4 linked regions of the Prochlorococcus marinus subsp. marinus str. CCMP1375 genome follow. The protein of the gene in region 2 binds, or shares a complex with, the protein of the main gene of each other region. Links are inferred from orthologs where the notes say so. Each region holds a gene or a part of one and is shown on either strand. Other genes may lie near its edges.

Region 1 (4,315 bases), 140 kb from region 2 along the record:
TGATTGCGTGCACAAATCCACTTAAACTCTTTGCAGCAGCAATGGTTTTAGAGGGGTCACCTCCTCTTGGAGGCATTACTTCAGCAGTGATGGTTATTTCACTTGCTTCTAGAGATTGTTGCAGAATGGAATTCAATTTTCTTATTAGAAAATTACTATTACTTATCAATGACCCTAGCTTGCGTAATATGAATTAAATAGGTTGTGATGGAGGGCATGTTTTCAGGAGATTTCTCCAATTCGGTTCAAATGTCTCTCTCAGCAAGAGAGATGGAGATTATTGAGCTAGTGGCTAGTGGATTAACTAATCAGGAGATTGCTCAAAAGTTAACTATTAGTAAGCGCACCGTTGATAACCACGTTAGTAATATGTTTACAAAAACAGGATCCAAAAATCGCGTAGCTCTTTTGAACTGGGCAATGGATCATGGAAAGATTTGTCGAGATGGTTTTAATTGTTGTTCTTTGCCTGATGAAGATGACCCTGAGCCGGTTTAGCTCGACGCTTTATCTCTAATTGCTTTGAATCTGGTAAATCCATTAAACAATAGTCTCCTAATCCAATATCAAGGAGTTCCGCATATGCCATGCAGGACTCTCTGTCTGAGCCTGTAAAACGGAGTATTCCGTCTATGTCATACAAACCATACAAAGCCAATTCTCCTGAATTATTAAGTGTTTTAGAAGGCCATCCAACGACGGACTTAAATATAAAGAGAATCTAAAGCAAATTCGGTTTTTTATCTAGTGGATTTGGAAGGTCAGCCGTTCTTTTTGAGACCAATCTGTTATTGGATACTGAGCAAGTGAGGCATTACTTAATTTTTTAATTCCTGTTACTTCTTGGCTGCACCAACTAGGTTGTTCGAATAATACCTTCTCTGAATTCAATTCCACCTCTGCAAGTACTAGTGGAAAATTGCTTCCTTCAAAGCAATCAACTACCCATGATCCAGGTCCAAAATTCAGAAAATAACGTTTTTTCTTTAATTTTTTTGAGATTAGATTCCACATGAAAACAGCATCTTCTAATGGAATGGAGTATTCGAATTCATGGGTTGACATTTTTCCTGCTAGGGCTTTTAGAGTTATTTGAGATTTCTTGCGATCAATCATTCTCATTCGCACAATCCATTCTTCAAAATTTGTCGAGAAATAACCTTGCTCTAATTCTTGACTTTGTTTTATAAAAGCTTTCCATTCATTTCCTTTAATAATGAAACGTCGCTCGATTTCAAGAGCCATTATTTTGGGGCCATTTTATTTTGATTATCAACTAAGCTTCCAGCCCAATGAAGTTTTTGCGTAAGTGTTCTGAAGTAAGAAGGGCTTTGTTCAAGGATTAACATTTGAGCATGATTTCTTGCCTTTTCGATGACGCATTGTTCTCCTTTTTGCATCAAAGCACTACTTACTCCATCTTGCCAAATATTGACTCTTTGATTCTTATTCCCCACTGGCTTAATGATTAGCCTAGAGCCTGCAGGGACCACAATAGGGCGGCTGGATAGGCTCATTGGACAAATTGCGCTAACAATGATGGCTTCTATACCAGGGTGAAGAATAGGCCCACCTGTAGCCATAGAATATGCGGTGGATCCAGTAGGTGTAGATAAAATAACTCCATCACCTCTATATATATCTACATCTTCGTCATCAATTTTAAGTTCAAGAGTGCATGTTGGGGAAATATCTTCACTGCATGAACGAAAATAAATATCATTTAATGCCCAAAAAAAGTTTTCTTTCTTACCTACATCATTAGTATCTAAATATGATTCTACACGTCCTTTCAGCATCATACGACTTTCAATTGCAAATTGATCTTCCTGAATCCTTGACCAAAGACTTTCATCTTTTAATAATTGACGATCATGCGTTAAAAAACCCAGGTTGCCTCCAACATTAAAACTTAATATTGGAACTTCATACATTGCTAGGTGTCGAGCTGCACCAAGCACTGTCCCATCTCCTCCAAGAACAATAACTAGTGTAGGAATTTGCTTGTTTGGGTTTAGAATATTGTTGCAAGTATTTAATAAAGGACCACTTTCAGCAGTAATAACTTTTATTCCTAAAGATTCAATATTTCTTGAACATAATAAAGCTTCTTCTTTTGCAGATTTGCTACCTGACTTATATATTACCCATATTAATTCAAGCTTCATTATTTTCTTGGGTTGCTTACCACTTCAATAAATTAAAACTTTCCATATCGACTGTTGTTCTATTTCTATATAGTGAAAGTAAAATAGCAAGGCCTACAGCTGCTTCTGCAGCTGCTACAGTAATTACAAAAACTGTAAACACTTGACCACGGATTAGATTCCCATCTATATACGATGAAAATGCCATTAGATTTATATTTACAGCATTCAACATCAGTTCTATGCTCATCAAAACTCTAACAGCATTCCTGCTATTAATTAGACCCCAAACACCAATGCAAAAAAGCATAGATGCAATTAATAAGTAAGCTTCTAAAGGAATAGGAACTGTATTTGGATTCATAAATAATAATCAATTTTGAAAAAATTCATTGATCACTCAGTTGATTGATCAATAAGAATAGCCTTGCTTTTGTTGTCTATAATATTGCCTGCTCTTTCACCAAGCTTCTCCTCTTCTGTAAGAAATACATCTCTTCTAGCTAATACTATTGCACCTATCATTGCCATTAACAAAAGTACAGAGGCTAATTCGAAAGGTAGTAGATAATCAGTAAATAAATGCTCGCCAATACGTTCTGTCGCTTCCTCTCCTATAGCTTGGGGACCTGGTGTTGCCCACTTTGTAGTTAAATTTACTCTAAACAAAAGAGCAAGAAGGCCAGCACAAACACATCCAGAGAAAAATCTTCTTATTTGCAATCCTGCTATAGGCTTTAGCTCTTCTCGCTTATTGACTAACATTATTGCGAAAAGAATGAGCACATTTACAGCACCTACATAAACCAATACTTGTGCTGCTGCAACAAAGCTTGCATTTAATAGAAGGTATAAACCTGCAACTGACATAAATACGCCACCAAGTAAAAAAGCTGAATACACAATATTCTCTATTAATACAACTCCTAGGCTTCCACTAATAATTACACTTGCAAGAATAAGAAAGCATATTTGCTCTGTACTATTCGCTATATTCATTTTGAATCTTTCTCTACTTTTAAAGAGTTAATATTAATATCTAAGTTATTATCTTCGCTTTTATTTGATTCTTTATTTTTCATCCAATCCATTATTTCGATTGGTAACTTACCTGCTCGTGAGCTATCTTTTGGCAATTCGTGTGGGTCCATAACTCCTTCTGGGAGATATCCAAGCTCTCTTAACGGCATTACTGATGGATCTGAAGTAACACTTGTTGGAAGTCTCCCTAAAGCTACATTGTCAAAATTAAGACTATGCCTATCAAATGCAGCGAGTTCATATTCTTCTGTCATAGATAGACAATTAGTTGGGCAATACTCCACACAATTTCCACAAAAAATACATACCCCAAAATCAATAGAGTAATTGCGAAGCTCTTTCTTTTTTGTTTCTTTATTCATTACCCAATCAACTACAGGAAGATTAATTGGGCACACTCTTACGCATACTTCGCAGGCTATGCATTTGTCGAATTCATAATGAATCCTTCCTCTATATCTTTCTGAAGGAATTAATTTTTCATATGGATATTGGACAGTTATAGGTCTTCTACGCATATGGTCAAAAGTTACTGCTAAGCCTTGTAATAGGTATTTGCCTGCACTTACTGCATCTTTACTGTAGTCAGCTATTTTTTGAAAAAAGGTACCCATTGGTGTGTTATCTAATTACTTGGTAAACCTAATGGTCAAATCTTACAGGGGTTTTGAGAGAAATAAGCGCCTTTATTTTTAAAAATGTAAATTGTCTTCAATTGCTAATTCCTTAAATTGATCTTATCCACCAAAGGCAAAAGGGAAGACTAGTTTTAATGCAGCTGTAAATAGCAAATTGACTAGTGAAATTGGCAATAAGAATTTCCAGCCTAGATCTAGTAATTGATCAATTCGCACTCTAGGAGTTGTCCATCTAAGTAATATTGCTAAGAAAACTAAAAGATATGTCTTAAATACTGTCATTACTATTCCTAATGAAGCAGTAATGATTTGAATGACAGGCGAATTGATTGATTGATGCAGAGTATTAGCTATTAATTCAACTGGTATGGGAAAACCCCAACCTCCTAAATAAAGAACTGAGACTAATAATGATGATAAAACTAGGTTAATGTAGCTTCCTAAATAAAATAACGCGAATTTCATACCTGCATATTCAGTTTGATATCC
Region 2 (4,299 bases):
AGAAAAATACTGTTGGGATTGCCAATGCATGTACTGCAAGCCAACGCACCGTAAAAATGGGGTAGGTGCGGACTTCGACAGCCTGTAAGGGAGAAGAAGAGTTTGTCATTGGTTATTTCAGGCGCAGGTCAAGTTGAGCCTTGGATTCAAAGCGTTGTGACACTACTGGAGCCTTAGTTTCAGAAGCCTGAAAATAGGTGTCTGGTCTAGGAGTTCCAAATGCGTCATAGGCAAGGCCTGTAGACACAAATAAAAATCCAGCGATAAAAATCGCGGGCAGTGTTACGGCATGGATGATCCAATAACGAACACTGGTGATGATCTCAAAAAACGGGCGTTCCCCGGTAGAGCCGGCAGCCATAGCCTCACGCGGTATTAGCTGCTAGATACTAACAAGGGTGTATCTAAAGTTAGGGCAGGTGTATCAGCATGGTTACAGAGCGTTGTGCATTGGGCACCTAATTATGAATATCCAACCCATCGCAAAACATGCCCTCTTTCCCCTAATACAAAGCCTTTAGGAGGATTGCCATTAGGATTCTTGAGGAAAAATATGCGAATAAAGTTTGTTGGTGTTGCGTAACCAATTGGATCTTTTTCCCAACTATTTCCATCATCTTTGCTCACTAAAAGTGTCCCATTTCCTCCTCCTGCCCAAATATTTCCTTCAGGATCCCAAGCCATATCCATATAGTTATACCCATTAACTAAAGGAATAATCGGCTTAGACCAACTTTCATAGTCTCCGGAAGCATCATTTAGTCGAATCTCAGCTCCACGAGAAAGCATCCACAATTGACCATCAGGTTTAAACCCTAAAGTTTGAACTCTTTTACTACTAGCTCTTTGATGAGACTGCCAAGCTTGATCTGTTTTATCTAAAGTGACAAAGAAATTTCCCAAGCTACTAACGCTGACATAAGTTCCATCTTCTTTTCGGCGTAAATCACGTACTCCTCCGGAAGCTTCGGCAACCCTTCCTTCCCAATTCTTGCCTCCATCAGTCGTCCGATATACAGCCCCAGCAGTGGTAGCTAATTCAGCAGAAGATGTATCAAGGGTAGTAATCAAATAAGGATTTCCAGGCAACTGACTTCCTAGAGATAGCCTTGTCCAATTTTTCCCAGCATCTTCACTATGTAAAACCAAATTAGGTTGTCCCACGATCCAGCCTTCATCTTCTTTAAAATCAATGCTCATCAATCTAAAATTTTCTTCAGCAGGAATATCCAAATCTCTTTCTTCCCAAGTAGATCCTCCATCAGTTGTTTCAAGAATTAGTCTGTTTGCTCCAACTAAGAAGCCATGATTGTCATCCACGAATGCAATATCAAGAGGATTGTCATCATTGGCTAATTCAATCTCTTCCCAAGGACTACTTGATTGGACGGGGATTCTTGTTGTTGTTACGCAACCACTTAGGCCTAGCCCAAGTACGAAAATCAGAATCAAGTTAAAGGAAAATTTAATTAAACGATTCATAGGAGCCTTAATGCAGTGAATAAAGGGATAAGAAACAAGCAGCAGCAAAAGCTAAACCACCAAAAATAAGGACATTCTTTTGACCTGGAGGAAGAGTGTTAAAGCCAAAGCCATAAACAACGTTCTCTTCGAAACCATCACTAGGTTTAAATTTAGCGCCTATATCTTTGTAAGCAGAATATTTTGATCTACAAACTGGGCATCGAAACTTTGTCTGATCAATGTCCAAGAAAGAGGTGCCTGGTGAAATTTTATATTTCTTCAGCCCTTCCTTAGGATCATAAACATACCCACAATCTGTGCATTCAAATCGATTGAGGCTAAGATCCTCTTTGAGATCAGTAACTTCATGATCTGAGGTTTTCTCTGCATTAATAGGACTTTGGCCAATTTTATTGGCTTCTGTCTGATCTAATGCAGGTTTTAGTTCATCGCTCACCGTTTGCAGTCTCACACAACCCAACTCTATCGAGGAAAGTGACCTTAAGTGAGTGCCAAACTAATAATCAAGTATTTAATGCCCAATGTTTACTCTCCCAGGCTACGATGCATTTCTTGGTTTCCTTTTAATATCAGCAGCTGTTCCTGCTCTAGCGTTAGTAACAAACAAGCTAATTTCTCCAAAAAGTCAGCCTGGTGAAAGAGAACTTACCTATGAATCTGGGATGGAACCCATTGGAGGGGCTTGGATTCAATTTAATATTCGCTATTACATGTTTGCCCTAGTTTTCGTTATTTTTGATGTTGAAACAGTATTTCTTTATCCATGGGCAGTTGCATTTCATAAACTTGGCTTATTAGCATTTATAGAAGCACTCATTTTTATTTCAATTTTGATAGTTGCACTAGCATATGCTTGGAGAAAAGGAGCACTTGAATGGAGCTGATTCATTGAATAACATTCCTTCAATAGAAGCTGTAAAAGACATTCGTTCAGGAACATGTGGTCCTGTTGCTGCTCCAGCGGTTACATCCGATTTAAGTGAAAATATTATTCTCACTAGCTTGGATGATCTCCATAATTGGGCAAGGTTAAGCAGCCTATGGCCTCTGTTATATGGAACTGCATGTTGTTTCATTGAATTTGCTGCTCTAATTGGTTCTAGATTTGATTTTGATCGATTCGGATTAGTCCCTAGAAGTTCCCCAAGACAAGCTGATCTTTTAATTGTGGCTGGGACTGTAACTATGAAAATGGCACCTGCATTAGTAAGGCTTTACGAGCAAATGCCAGATCCTAAATATGTTATTGCAATGGGCGCTTGCACTATTACAGGGGGAATGTTTAGTGCTGACTCAACTACTGCTGTTAGAGGAGTTGATAAATTAATTCCAGTAGACCTTTATTTACCTGGATGTCCACCTAGGCCAGAAGCAATTTTTGATGCAGTTATCAAACTCCGTAAAAAAGTAGGAAATGAATCTTTTCTTGAAAGAAAAAAAATAACTCAAACACACCGTTATTTCACAATCACTCATAAAATGAAAAGGATTAATCCATTAGTAAATGGATCTTACTTAAATGCAAAGACTCAAAAAGCAGCTTTAAAAGCAGGGGATGATATATCACTTCCCACAAAGTCTGAATCAATTGAAACCACAACTAAAGAGTTGAATTAATTATGAATGAAGAATTAGATAAAAAAATAACAGAAGAAACTAATCAGGAAGTCTTAGAGCCTCAAAGAGGACCAATCAGTGAATTATTGTGCAAAGAAGGGTTGGAACATACTGTCAACGAAGTTGACCATATAGGGATTGAAATCATTAGTGTAAAGCCCGAATTTCTTTTAGATATTATTGTGAGTTTAAAAAATAATGGCTTTAATTATCTAGAATGTCAAGGTGGATATGATGAGGGCCCAGGTTTAAACATTGTCTGTTTTTACCATTTAATTGCAATAGAAAATTATAAGGATAGTGATAAGCCAAGAGAGGTTAGGGTGAAAGTATTTTTAAATAGAGATGGGGATCTAAAAGTCCCTTCACTTTATAAGATATTCCGAGGTTCTGATTGGCAAGAGAGAGAAACTTATGACATGTTTGGAGTAAATTTTGTTGATCATCCTCATCCTAAAAGGTTATTGATGCCAGAAGATTGGAAAGGGTGGCCATTAAGGAAAGACTATATACAACCAGACTTTTATGAAATGCAAGATGCATATTAATTACGCATCTCTTTTATACTTTTTATAAAAGCGCATCACTGCTAAAGATAGTTTCCTAGGATCATGCCTTAAAACAGACTTAGATATTATTTTTGATTCCTGTAATGATGCTTTGAATAATCTATAACCTTGAGATCTAAGCCTATTCCAATCACATATAACAGGCTCAGCTCCTCTAGAAAGATAATATTCAAGCAAAGCAGATGGTGGTAATTCTTTTTGTGCAAGAATCGAATTAAAGATTCTCCTTGTAACACCAAAACTTGCTAACTGAGCCTCAATTGCTCTGATATGCCCTGCCAAGTCGAGTCCATCAGTCTCACCAGGTTGCGTCATTAGATTACATATATATAGCTTTGGAGCCTTACTCCTTTGAATTGCTTCAACAATCTCAGGTACAAGTAAATTAGGTAAAAGAGATGTATACAAACTCCCAGGCCCAAGAACAATTAACTCGGCATTTTCGATTGCTTCTATTGCGCTTGGCAATGCTGGAGGCTGCTCTGGATAACAGCCAATTCTAATAATTGGTGACCTTACATTACCTATAGCTGACTCCCCTTCAATTCGTTCACCATTTTCAAGTTCAGCCCATAAACGAACATCAGCATTTGTAGCTGGAACAACTTGGCCTTGTACAGCAAGAACA
Region 3 (4,130 bases), 120 kb from region 2 along the record:
CTTGAAAAGTTCTAGTTGCAGGATGAATGCGTCCATTGCGCATTTTAGGTGGATAGCATCCTGCTATTGCATAAGCAAGAGCTGATGTACCTTCATAAGGACCGTTTGCTGATAAATCTTGTTTGATTCGTCTAGCAATTCTTCTAGAAAATTTTTCTTCTCCATATTTATAAATTAAATCAGCGAGAGCTTTTTCTTCTGTCTTTTCTAATAACTCATCAGCTTTTAGACCTTTCTTGGGATTCATTCGCATATCTAGAGGACCATTTAAACGAAAACTAAACCCTCTTTTCGCTTCATCAATTTGTGGACTACTCACACCTAGATCAGCTAATACAAAAGCAACTTCTTCTTGAGGAACAAAATCTGCAAAATTTGATGAAATAATTTCCGCCCTTGAACCAAAATGGAGAAGTTGCTTTGATGCTGCATCGATGGCGCTTGGGTCTTGATCTAACCCTGTGATATGAAGACTTGGAAAACCCTTAAGAATCAAGGCAGAATGCCCTCCTCCTCCAATTGTTGCATCAATAAGTTTTCCTTTAATTAGTAATTCTGAAGGAAGTTTGGCAATAGCTTCAAGCACTTGATTAACCAAAACAGGTGTGTGTTTGAATTTCGATGTGACAATCTTGGATTCTTCTTTCATGACTAGTTCCTAATATCTAAGTATTCCTTTATATGTTTGGCCCCATGTCGCAGCTGGAAACGCGAACGGAGCCAATGGTGGTGAATTTCGGTCCCCATCATCCTTCGATGCATGGTGTGCTGCGCTTAGTAGTCACACTAGATGGTGAAGATGTAATTGATTGTGAGCCAGTTATTGGATACCTACATCGTGGGATGGAGAAAATTGCTGAAAATCGAACAAATGTAATGTTTGTTCCATATGTAAGCCGGATGGATTATGCAGCGGGAATGTTTTATGAAGCAATAGTTGTAAATGCTCCAGAGCGGTTGGCCAATATTTCTATACCTAAGCGAGCAAGCTATATACGTGTATTAATGCTTGAACTTAACAGGATTGCTAATCATCTTCTTTGGTTAGGACCTTTTTTGGCTGATGTTGGTGCTCAAACTCCATTTTTTTATATTTTTCGAGAGCGTGAAATGATTTATGACCTTTGGGAAGCAGCGACAGGTCAACGTTTGATAAATAATAATTTCTTTCGGATTGGTGGTGTGGCTTGTGATTTGCCATGGGGATGGCTGGAAAAATGCAAGGATTTTTGTGATTGGTTTGGACCAAAAATTGATGAATATGAAAAATTAATTACCAATAATCCAATTTTTCGACGTCGAATCGAAGGCCTTGGTTCTATCTCTAAAGAGAAAGCGATTAATTGGAGTCTTTCTGGACCAATGTTGAGAGCATCTGGAGTGCCTTGGGATTTGAGGAAGGTTGATCATTATGAATGTTATGACGATTTTGATTGGAATATAGCGATTGCTGAGGAAGGTGATTGTTATGCGAGATATCGAGTACGAATTGAAGAGATGCGTCAATCTCTAAGGATCTTAAGACAAGCTTGTGAAATGATACCTGGGGGACCTACCGAAAATTTAGAGGCTTCTAGAATCGCGGAAGGAAAAAATAGCCCTTTCGCAGGTTTTGATTTTCAATATGTTGCAAAGAAAGTCGCTCCTACGTTCAAAATTCCTAATGGAGAGCTTTATACACGTTTAGAATCAGGGAAGGGGGAAATAGGTGTGTTTATCCAAGGTAATAATGATGTTACTCCTTGGAGATTTAAAATACGTGCTGCTGATTTAAATAACTTGCAAATTCTTCCTCATATTTTAAAAGGTGCAAAAGTAGCTGACATAATGGCAATTCTTGGTTCAATAGACGTCATTATGGGTTCAGTGGACCGCTGATTATTTTGCAATCTAAAACCCTACAAAACTGGTTGCACTTGCAACGTATTGTTCGTTTTGGTGATACAGACGCAGCAGGTGTTATCCATTTTCATCAGTTGTTGAGATGGTCTCATGAAGCTTGGGAAGAAAGCTTAGATAGATATGGACTCAAAGCAGTAGATGTATTCCCTTCTTCATTAGGCATATCAACTTCAACTTCAGTAGCTTTACCAATAGTGCATTGTGAAGCCGATTTTTTCTTGCCTATTGGAATAGGAGATAAGTTGAATGTTCAACTTGTACCAGTTAGATTAAATATAGGAAGTTTTGAAGTTCAATTTACATTTCAAAGAAGAGAGCAGAATGTTGCTGTGGCTTTAGTACGACATCGATCAATTGACTCAGATTCACGTCGCTTATGTGATCTCCCTGAAGGAATTGATAGATGGTTAGAAGCATCTTCTTTACATAGAGGTGTTAGTGCGATTTAGCTTGATTACCCAGGACTTCCATTTATTTATTTCCCATTTTCCTAATATATTTGTAGAAAGAGCAGGGCAGTGATACCAAGCACTTGGTCTTTCTATGGAAGACCACTCTTTGACAATTTGCTTAAGACTTGCAAATGATTTTTTTAGATCATGATCGTTCTGGGAGTTTTTTAGTCTAACTAATGCTATTAAGCGTTCTCCCCATTCTTCATCTTTAATAGTTGTCAGTAAAATTGCTTCAATAGCTATTTTTCTTTTAATTGCAGCATCTAGCAATCTAACTTGCAATTTTTCTGGAAAAATTATTTCCCCTCCAGAATTAATAGCTGTATCTTGTCTACCAATAATTTTGAGTTGCTGTACATGATTTTGAATTAATAACTCTGCCACATCTCCTGATTCCCACCATCCTTCTTCATTAGCAATTGAACTTATAGTTCCATCTGCTTTTATACATTTAGCCAGTCTTTGTGTACGTATTTGTAATGTATTCCCCGTCCCAAGCCGTAATTCTATGTCGTTTAATGGCTCTCCTGAAGAATTTTGACCCGTCAGGAAATCTTCTGGCGTTTGGATAGTTACCATAGCAGTTGTTTCTGTTGTTCCATAACAAGGTGCCAAACGAAGATTTAATGCTCTTGAGGCTTTTGCCAAGGCTTTTGAGATAGGAGCTCCTCCGACCCAAATAATTGAACATGATTGCAGCCAACGTACTCCAGCAGGACTTTTAATTAGTCGAGTTAGTTGAGTTGGTACTAATGATGTAATCCTTATAGCCTGATGATGACCCTTTAGAGAATTGCATTTTTCTTCTAATTGGCTTGGATTATGCATTGTTTTTGCTTCTATCCAGATGTGTTTAGCACCCCAACAACGACTTCTCCACCATGGAAGAAGTCCGCTTACATGATGTAGTGGTAAGGCATTGAGAATTTGACAATCAACAGGGTTTAACCCTTGCCCTTTTAGCCACTGACTTGTTGCAATTGCGGATTGATTTAGATGGCTCACATGATGTAGACATTGTTGATAACTTCCCGTACTGCCACCTCCCCTAATAATTATGCCTGGTCCTGGGGGTAATTCGGAGCTTATAAACTGCTCTGATTGGTTTTTGGTTTTTAATATGACCCAAGAACCTTTTTCGAATTCATCGGCTACTCGATTAGCGCATTCTTCGTGATTATGATCATTACAAATTATTGAAAAAAGATTACTCATGCAGCCTCCCAGACCAGTTGAGGGTTCTGACAAAAAAGAGGACCTTTTGGGCACCAACCTGGAGCTAGGCCAGGTTGGGTAGGAGTTAGGCCTCTGAGTTGCAATGCTGCAAAATGTTCAATCCAACGTTTTCCTATGCCGGTTTCAAAGGATGTACTGATAGATATATAGCTATTTTTTTCCTTGAACTCTTTGAGCAAAATACGAGGATCTCCTTCTATTAATGGTCGACGTATTTGCCAACCTGTCCATGATTTGCGTAAAGATGGGTTATATATCAAAGATTCATCTAAGGCAATAGGGAGCATTTGAGCTAATTCATTCATGCCTTCAATATCATCAACAGCGAGTGGCTGTTCGAGCCATTCAATCCTTGCCTCATTTTGCAATGCTTGAGCCCATTCATGAGCTTGAATACGGTTTAAACCCCCATTTGCGTCAATCCTTAGACGTGTATTCTCTGGGAGTAGAAACAGTATCTTTTTAAGTAGGTTTAGATCTGAGTCGCTTGATGTATTTCTGATTTTCCATTTAAAAGTTAATTCTTTTTGAGTTTCT
Region 4 (4,240 bases), 130 kb from region 2 along the record:
TTTAATAGAAGGTATAAACCTGCAACTGACATAAATACGCCACCAAGTAAAAAAGCTGAATACACAATATTCTCTATTAATACAACTCCTAGGCTTCCACTAATAATTACACTTGCAAGAATAAGAAAGCATATTTGCTCTGTACTATTCGCTATATTCATTTTGAATCTTTCTCTACTTTTAAAGAGTTAATATTAATATCTAAGTTATTATCTTCGCTTTTATTTGATTCTTTATTTTTCATCCAATCCATTATTTCGATTGGTAACTTACCTGCTCGTGAGCTATCTTTTGGCAATTCGTGTGGGTCCATAACTCCTTCTGGGAGATATCCAAGCTCTCTTAACGGCATTACTGATGGATCTGAAGTAACACTTGTTGGAAGTCTCCCTAAAGCTACATTGTCAAAATTAAGACTATGCCTATCAAATGCAGCGAGTTCATATTCTTCTGTCATAGATAGACAATTAGTTGGGCAATACTCCACACAATTTCCACAAAAAATACATACCCCAAAATCAATAGAGTAATTGCGAAGCTCTTTCTTTTTTGTTTCTTTATTCATTACCCAATCAACTACAGGAAGATTAATTGGGCACACTCTTACGCATACTTCGCAGGCTATGCATTTGTCGAATTCATAATGAATCCTTCCTCTATATCTTTCTGAAGGAATTAATTTTTCATATGGATATTGGACAGTTATAGGTCTTCTACGCATATGGTCAAAAGTTACTGCTAAGCCTTGTAATAGGTATTTGCCTGCACTTACTGCATCTTTACTGTAGTCAGCTATTTTTTGAAAAAAGGTACCCATTGGTGTGTTATCTAATTACTTGGTAAACCTAATGGTCAAATCTTACAGGGGTTTTGAGAGAAATAAGCGCCTTTATTTTTAAAAATGTAAATTGTCTTCAATTGCTAATTCCTTAAATTGATCTTATCCACCAAAGGCAAAAGGGAAGACTAGTTTTAATGCAGCTGTAAATAGCAAATTGACTAGTGAAATTGGCAATAAGAATTTCCAGCCTAGATCTAGTAATTGATCAATTCGCACTCTAGGAGTTGTCCATCTAAGTAATATTGCTAAGAAAACTAAAAGATATGTCTTAAATACTGTCATTACTATTCCTAATGAAGCAGTAATGATTTGAATGACAGGCGAATTGATTGATTGATGCAGAGTATTAGCTATTAATTCAACTGGTATGGGAAAACCCCAACCTCCTAAATAAAGAACTGAGACTAATAATGATGATAAAACTAGGTTAATGTAGCTTCCTAAATAAAATAACGCGAATTTCATACCTGCATATTCAGTTTGATATCCAGCTACTAATTCTTCTTCTGCTTCAGGAAGATCAAAAGGCAATCTTTCGCATTCTGCTAGAGCACATATCCAAAAAATTAAAAAGCCTACTGGTTGTCTCCATATATTCCAGCTCAAGAAACCAAGAGTATTTTGTTGATTAACAATGTCAATAGTGCTTAGCGAGTTACTCATCATCACGATTGCTAGAACTGCTAAAGCAAGTGGGATTTCATAACTTATTGATTGTGCTGCAGCTCTTAATCCGCCTAGAAGTGAATACTTGTTATTTGATGCATATCCACTCATCAATAGTCCAATAGGCTGAATACTACTTAATGCAATCCATAAAAAAATTCCTATGCCGACATTACTAATAAGTAAGTTTTGGCCAAAAGGAATAATTAACCAAGAAAGTATTACTGGAATTAAGACTAAAACTGGCCCAAGAGTGAAGAGCAGGTTATCAGCCTTGTCAGGAATAATGTCTTCCTTGACCAATAATTTCAAGCCATCCGCCATTGGTTGAAGAATGCCTAAAGCTCCTGCATACTCTGGCCCAATTCTTTGTTGAGCTGCCGCTGAGATTTTTCTTTCGAGCCATACGGTTACAAGTACCCCTATTAACGCCGCAGTTAACACTAAAAGCATTGGTAATGGCAACCAAAGCAAATGAGAAATGGTTGAAGATAAGCCCATATCTTGCAGAAGATGGTTGAAACTCACTTCAAGATCCAAGCCTGTATTCACTTCAGCAACTAAAACTGTTTTAAGAGTAGTGAACATTGAGGTTAATTAGGTAATTTTAATTTACTCGTATTAGTTTTTATTCCGTTCTTCTAATGCGCACCAAGCTCTGGTTTTCTTGCCAGTGTAAATTTGTGTTGGTCTGAAAATACGATTAGCACTTAGTTGTTCACGCCAATGGGCTAGCCAGCCAGCCACGCGCGAAATGGCAAAAATTGGAGTAAATAAATCTCTTGGGATTCCTAACTTTCGATATACCAGACCTGAGTAAAAGTCAACATTTGGATATATACCTCTTGGCCCTAGTAATGGAGAGGCTTCTTCTTCCACTGATCTAGCTACGTCATACATTTCATCTTTCCCAAATCTTGCAAATAGGTCTTCTGCAAATCCTTGCAAAAGTGTCGCTCTAGGATCTTTGACTTTATATTCCCTATGCCCAAAACCCATTATTTTGCTTTTCTGATCAATTGCTTGTTTTAAATAATTCCTAGCATTTTCAGGTGCGCCAATCTCTTCAAGCATTGCAATTACATCCTCATTTGCACCACCATGCAAAGGCCCAGCAAGGGTGCCAACAGCTGAAGCAACAACTGCATAGGGGTCAGTCAAAGTGCTTGCTGTAACTCGGGCACTAAATGTACTTGCATTTAAACTGTGTTCTGCATGAAGTATTAAGCATCTATCGAATACTCTGGCTGCGAGGGGGTCAGGTTCCCTTTCAGTCAACATATAAAGAAAGTTCGCTGAATAAGGTAAATCGTCTCGAGGTTGTATGGGATCTTGTCCTTTTCTGATCAGCTGAAAAGCTGCAACCATTGTTGGGATTTTTGCAATTAGCCTTACTACTGCATCGTAAATATATTGAGGGTTGTCAATGGCTCTTCTTGAATAAAATAGGCCTAGCGATGCAGCGCTTGATTGCAGGGCATCCATAGGATGGCCAGTCGCAGGGAAGCACTTCATCATGTCTCGAACTCTGAAGCTCAGTCTGCGATGCATTTGTATTGCATCTTCGAATTCCCTTAGTTGCTTTGAGCTTGGGAGATCTCCCCAGATGAGAAGATAAGTGGTTTCTAAAAAGCTGCTTTTAGCCGCTAACTCCGCAATTGAATAACCCCTATATTTCAGCTCTCCTTTAAGGCCATTAATGTCACAGATAGCTGATTGTGTAACGGGTACACCTTCGAGACCAGGCTTTAAAACCATGTTGCAGGGATCATTTTGATTGTCTATAGCCTTTTGCTCCAACTCGTGCTATTCATAAACATAACCGCAAAAGCAGTTCATTAATTCTGCGCATAATTTAAGTCAAGAACAATCTCCTAATCAATAGACAGCATTCCACGAACCTTTAATATTGAGTCTTCTGCTTCTTCTTCCCCAAGGGCTAAATTTAATCTGTTTATATTTGGGAGTGATGATTTGCTTGCAACTGTTTTTAGCAGTTGCCAAGGTTTCCAATGGTTCAATATTTTTTGAGAGGACCTTTGTCCAAGAGATAATTGTTGTTTGACAGTTATAAAATTATTGAATTCTGAGTTTTTTAATATATTACTTCTTTCTACTATTGATTTGGAATTATTTTCTTTGTCAAGCGAAGACAATGTATTAGTCCATAATAGTTTATTGGAATCTTTAGATAAAATTATCCCTATTTTAGGAGATAAAATATAACCATCTCCCCTTTTAATTGTCTCTAGCTTATTCCAGACTGTAATGTCTTTATCTTTGATATTAAGTGTTGATTTAACAAAATTTTGACTGATAAGAATTTGATCAACTATTGGAATTAGAGAAAAGTCTAGTGATTTTATTAACCATCCACTTTCTTTGTTAATTAAGACTAATTGCCCTTTACTTAATTCGATTAAGTTTGTAGCTATAGGAGATTCTAGATTAATAAGATATTGTCGTAATGCTTTTCCAATCAATAGAGAGTAAATATCAGAACTATTGTCATTTAAGATCTGTTGAGTATTATTTATTATTGCAATATCATTAGAATTATAGATCTCTTCTCCGAATAAATTTATTTCATTTTTATTCACAATCTCTTTTGATTCTAATTGTTCTTTGAATTTAAACTTGCTATCTATGTAAATATTTTTTCCTTTAGGAATAATTGAAGCTACAAACCCATTTAAATCTACTTTTTGAGCAATATTTTGAGGAACTTCTAAG

What was found.
Region 1: the proteins of PRO_RS01645 (region 2) and PRO_RS00915 are in contact, whole or in part, in a cryo-EM structure (PDB 7NYH), measured with the Escherichia coli proteins. The link is inferred for Prochlorococcus marinus subsp. marinus str. CCMP1375 from one-to-one orthologs.
Region 3: the proteins of PRO_RS01645 (region 2) and PRO_RS00990 are in contact, whole or in part, in a cryo-EM structure (PDB 6ZJN), measured with the Thermus thermophilus proteins. The link is inferred for Prochlorococcus marinus subsp. marinus str. CCMP1375 from one-to-one orthologs. Residues at the interface, in WP_096411116.1 of Thermus thermophilus: Glu45, Ser46, Asn48, Pro50, Ala51, Gly52, Glu53; in WP_223903221.1 of Thermus thermophilus: Met26, Thr27, Asn29, Gly31, Pro32, His34.
Region 4: the proteins of PRO_RS01645 (region 2) and nuoH are in contact, whole or in part, in a cryo-EM structure (PDB 6KHJ), measured with the Thermosynechococcus vestitus proteins. The link is inferred for Prochlorococcus marinus subsp. marinus str. CCMP1375 from one-to-one orthologs. Residues at the interface, in WP_126986108.1 of Thermosynechococcus vestitus: Gly6, Tyr7, Glu8, Tyr9, Phe10, Gly12, Phe13, Leu14, Ile16, Cys17, Ser18, Pro21, Ala24, Leu25, Ala27, Ser28, Leu31, Arg32, Pro33, Ser35, Arg40, Leu41, Thr42, Thr43, Tyr44, Glu45, Ile51, Gly53, Ala54, Trp55; in WP_126985484.1 of Thermosynechococcus vestitus: Gln8, Lys26, Trp29, Leu30, Pro33, Met34, Met37, Leu38, Leu83, Ile84, Phe85, Lys86, Glu87, Asp88, Val89, Leu90, Pro91, Ala92, Thr100, Ala104, Val107, Ile108, Phe111, Leu112, Tyr114, Ile115, Ile125, Ser126, Leu128, Phe133.

What each region holds. Positions count from the first base shown.
Region 1 is NC_005042.1:177,677-181,991, forward strand. Bases 1,346-4,315 are described here. They hold PRO_RS00915 (NADH-quinone oxidoreductase subunit J), read right to left. Parts: upstream 3,147-4,315; coding sequence 2,544-3,146; downstream 1,346-2,543. Other genes in these bases: PRO_RS00905 (NAD(+) kinase), read right to left, coding at 1,346-2,168; nuoK (NADH-quinone oxidoreductase subunit NuoK), read right to left, coding at 2,185-2,511; ndhI (NAD(P)H-quinone oxidoreductase subunit I), read right to left, coding at 3,143-3,802; nuoH (NADH-quinone oxidoreductase subunit NuoH), read right to left, coding at 3,926-4,315. Outside these bases: PRO_RS00885 (methylenetetrahydrofolate reductase), read right to left, coding at 1-136; PRO_RS00890 (helix-turn-helix domain-containing protein), read left to right, coding at 217-498; PRO_RS00895 (hypothetical protein), read left to right, coding at 588-725; PRO_RS00900 (CYTH domain-containing protein), read right to left, coding at 745-1,245; more of PRO_RS00905, read right to left, coding at 1,245-1,345. UniProt on the Escherichia coli protein: NDH-1 shuttles electrons from NADH, via FMN and iron-sulfur (Fe-S) centers, to quinones in the respiratory chain. The immediate electron acceptor for the enzyme in this species is believed to be ubiquinone.
Region 2 is NC_005042.1:314,650-318,948, reverse strand. What follows is about bases 734-3,687. They hold PRO_RS01645 (NAD(P)H-quinone oxidoreductase subunit 3), read left to right. Parts: upstream 734-2,006; coding sequence 2,007-2,369; downstream 2,370-3,687. Other genes in these bases: PRO_RS01630 (gluconeogenesis factor YvcK family protein), read right to left, coding at 3,651-3,687; PRO_RS01635 (NAD(P)H-quinone oxidoreductase subunit J), read left to right, coding at 3,105-3,650; nuoB (NADH-quinone oxidoreductase subunit NuoB), read left to right, coding at 2,374-3,102; PRO_RS01650 (rubredoxin), read right to left, coding at 1,490-1,921; PRO_RS01655 (photosynthesis system II assembly factor Ycf48), read right to left, coding at 734-1,482. Also shown: psbF (cytochrome b559 subunit beta), read right to left, coding at 1-109; psbE (cytochrome b559 subunit alpha), read right to left, coding at 113-361; more of PRO_RS01655, read right to left, coding at 463-733; more of PRO_RS01630, read right to left, coding at 3,688-4,299. UniProt on the Escherichia coli protein: NDH-1 shuttles electrons from NADH, via FMN and iron-sulfur (Fe-S) centers, to quinones in the respiratory chain. The immediate electron acceptor for the enzyme in this species is believed to be ubiquinone.
Region 3 is NC_005042.1:193,172-197,301, forward strand. The notes cover bases 1-2,785. They hold PRO_RS00990 (NAD(P)H-quinone oxidoreductase subunit H), read left to right. Parts: upstream 1-693; coding sequence 694-1,878; downstream 1,879-2,785. Other genes in these bases: rsmH (16S rRNA (cytosine(1402)-N(4))-methyltransferase RsmH), read right to left, coding at 1-649; PRO_RS00995 (thioesterase family protein), read left to right, coding at 1,884-2,351; PRO_RS01000 (AMP-binding protein), read right to left, coding at 2,325-2,785. In the rest of the region: more of PRO_RS01000, read right to left, coding at 2,786-3,572; PRO_RS01005 (o-succinylbenzoate synthase), read right to left, coding at 3,569-4,130.
Region 4 is NC_005042.1:180,662-184,901, forward strand. The notes cover bases 1-2,895. They hold nuoH (NADH-quinone oxidoreductase subunit NuoH), read right to left. Parts: upstream 2,060-2,895; coding sequence 941-2,059; downstream 1-940. Other genes in these bases: PRO_RS00915 (NADH-quinone oxidoreductase subunit J), read right to left, coding at 1-161; ndhI (NAD(P)H-quinone oxidoreductase subunit I), read right to left, coding at 158-817; PRO_RS00930 (citrate synthase), read right to left, coding at 2,129-2,895. In the rest of the region: more of PRO_RS00930, read right to left, coding at 2,896-3,265; PRO_RS00935 (DUF3352 domain-containing protein), read right to left, coding at 3,382-4,240. UniProt on the Escherichia coli protein: NDH-1 shuttles electrons from NADH, via FMN and iron-sulfur (Fe-S) centers, to quinones in the respiratory chain. The immediate electron acceptor for the enzyme in this species is believed to be ubiquinone.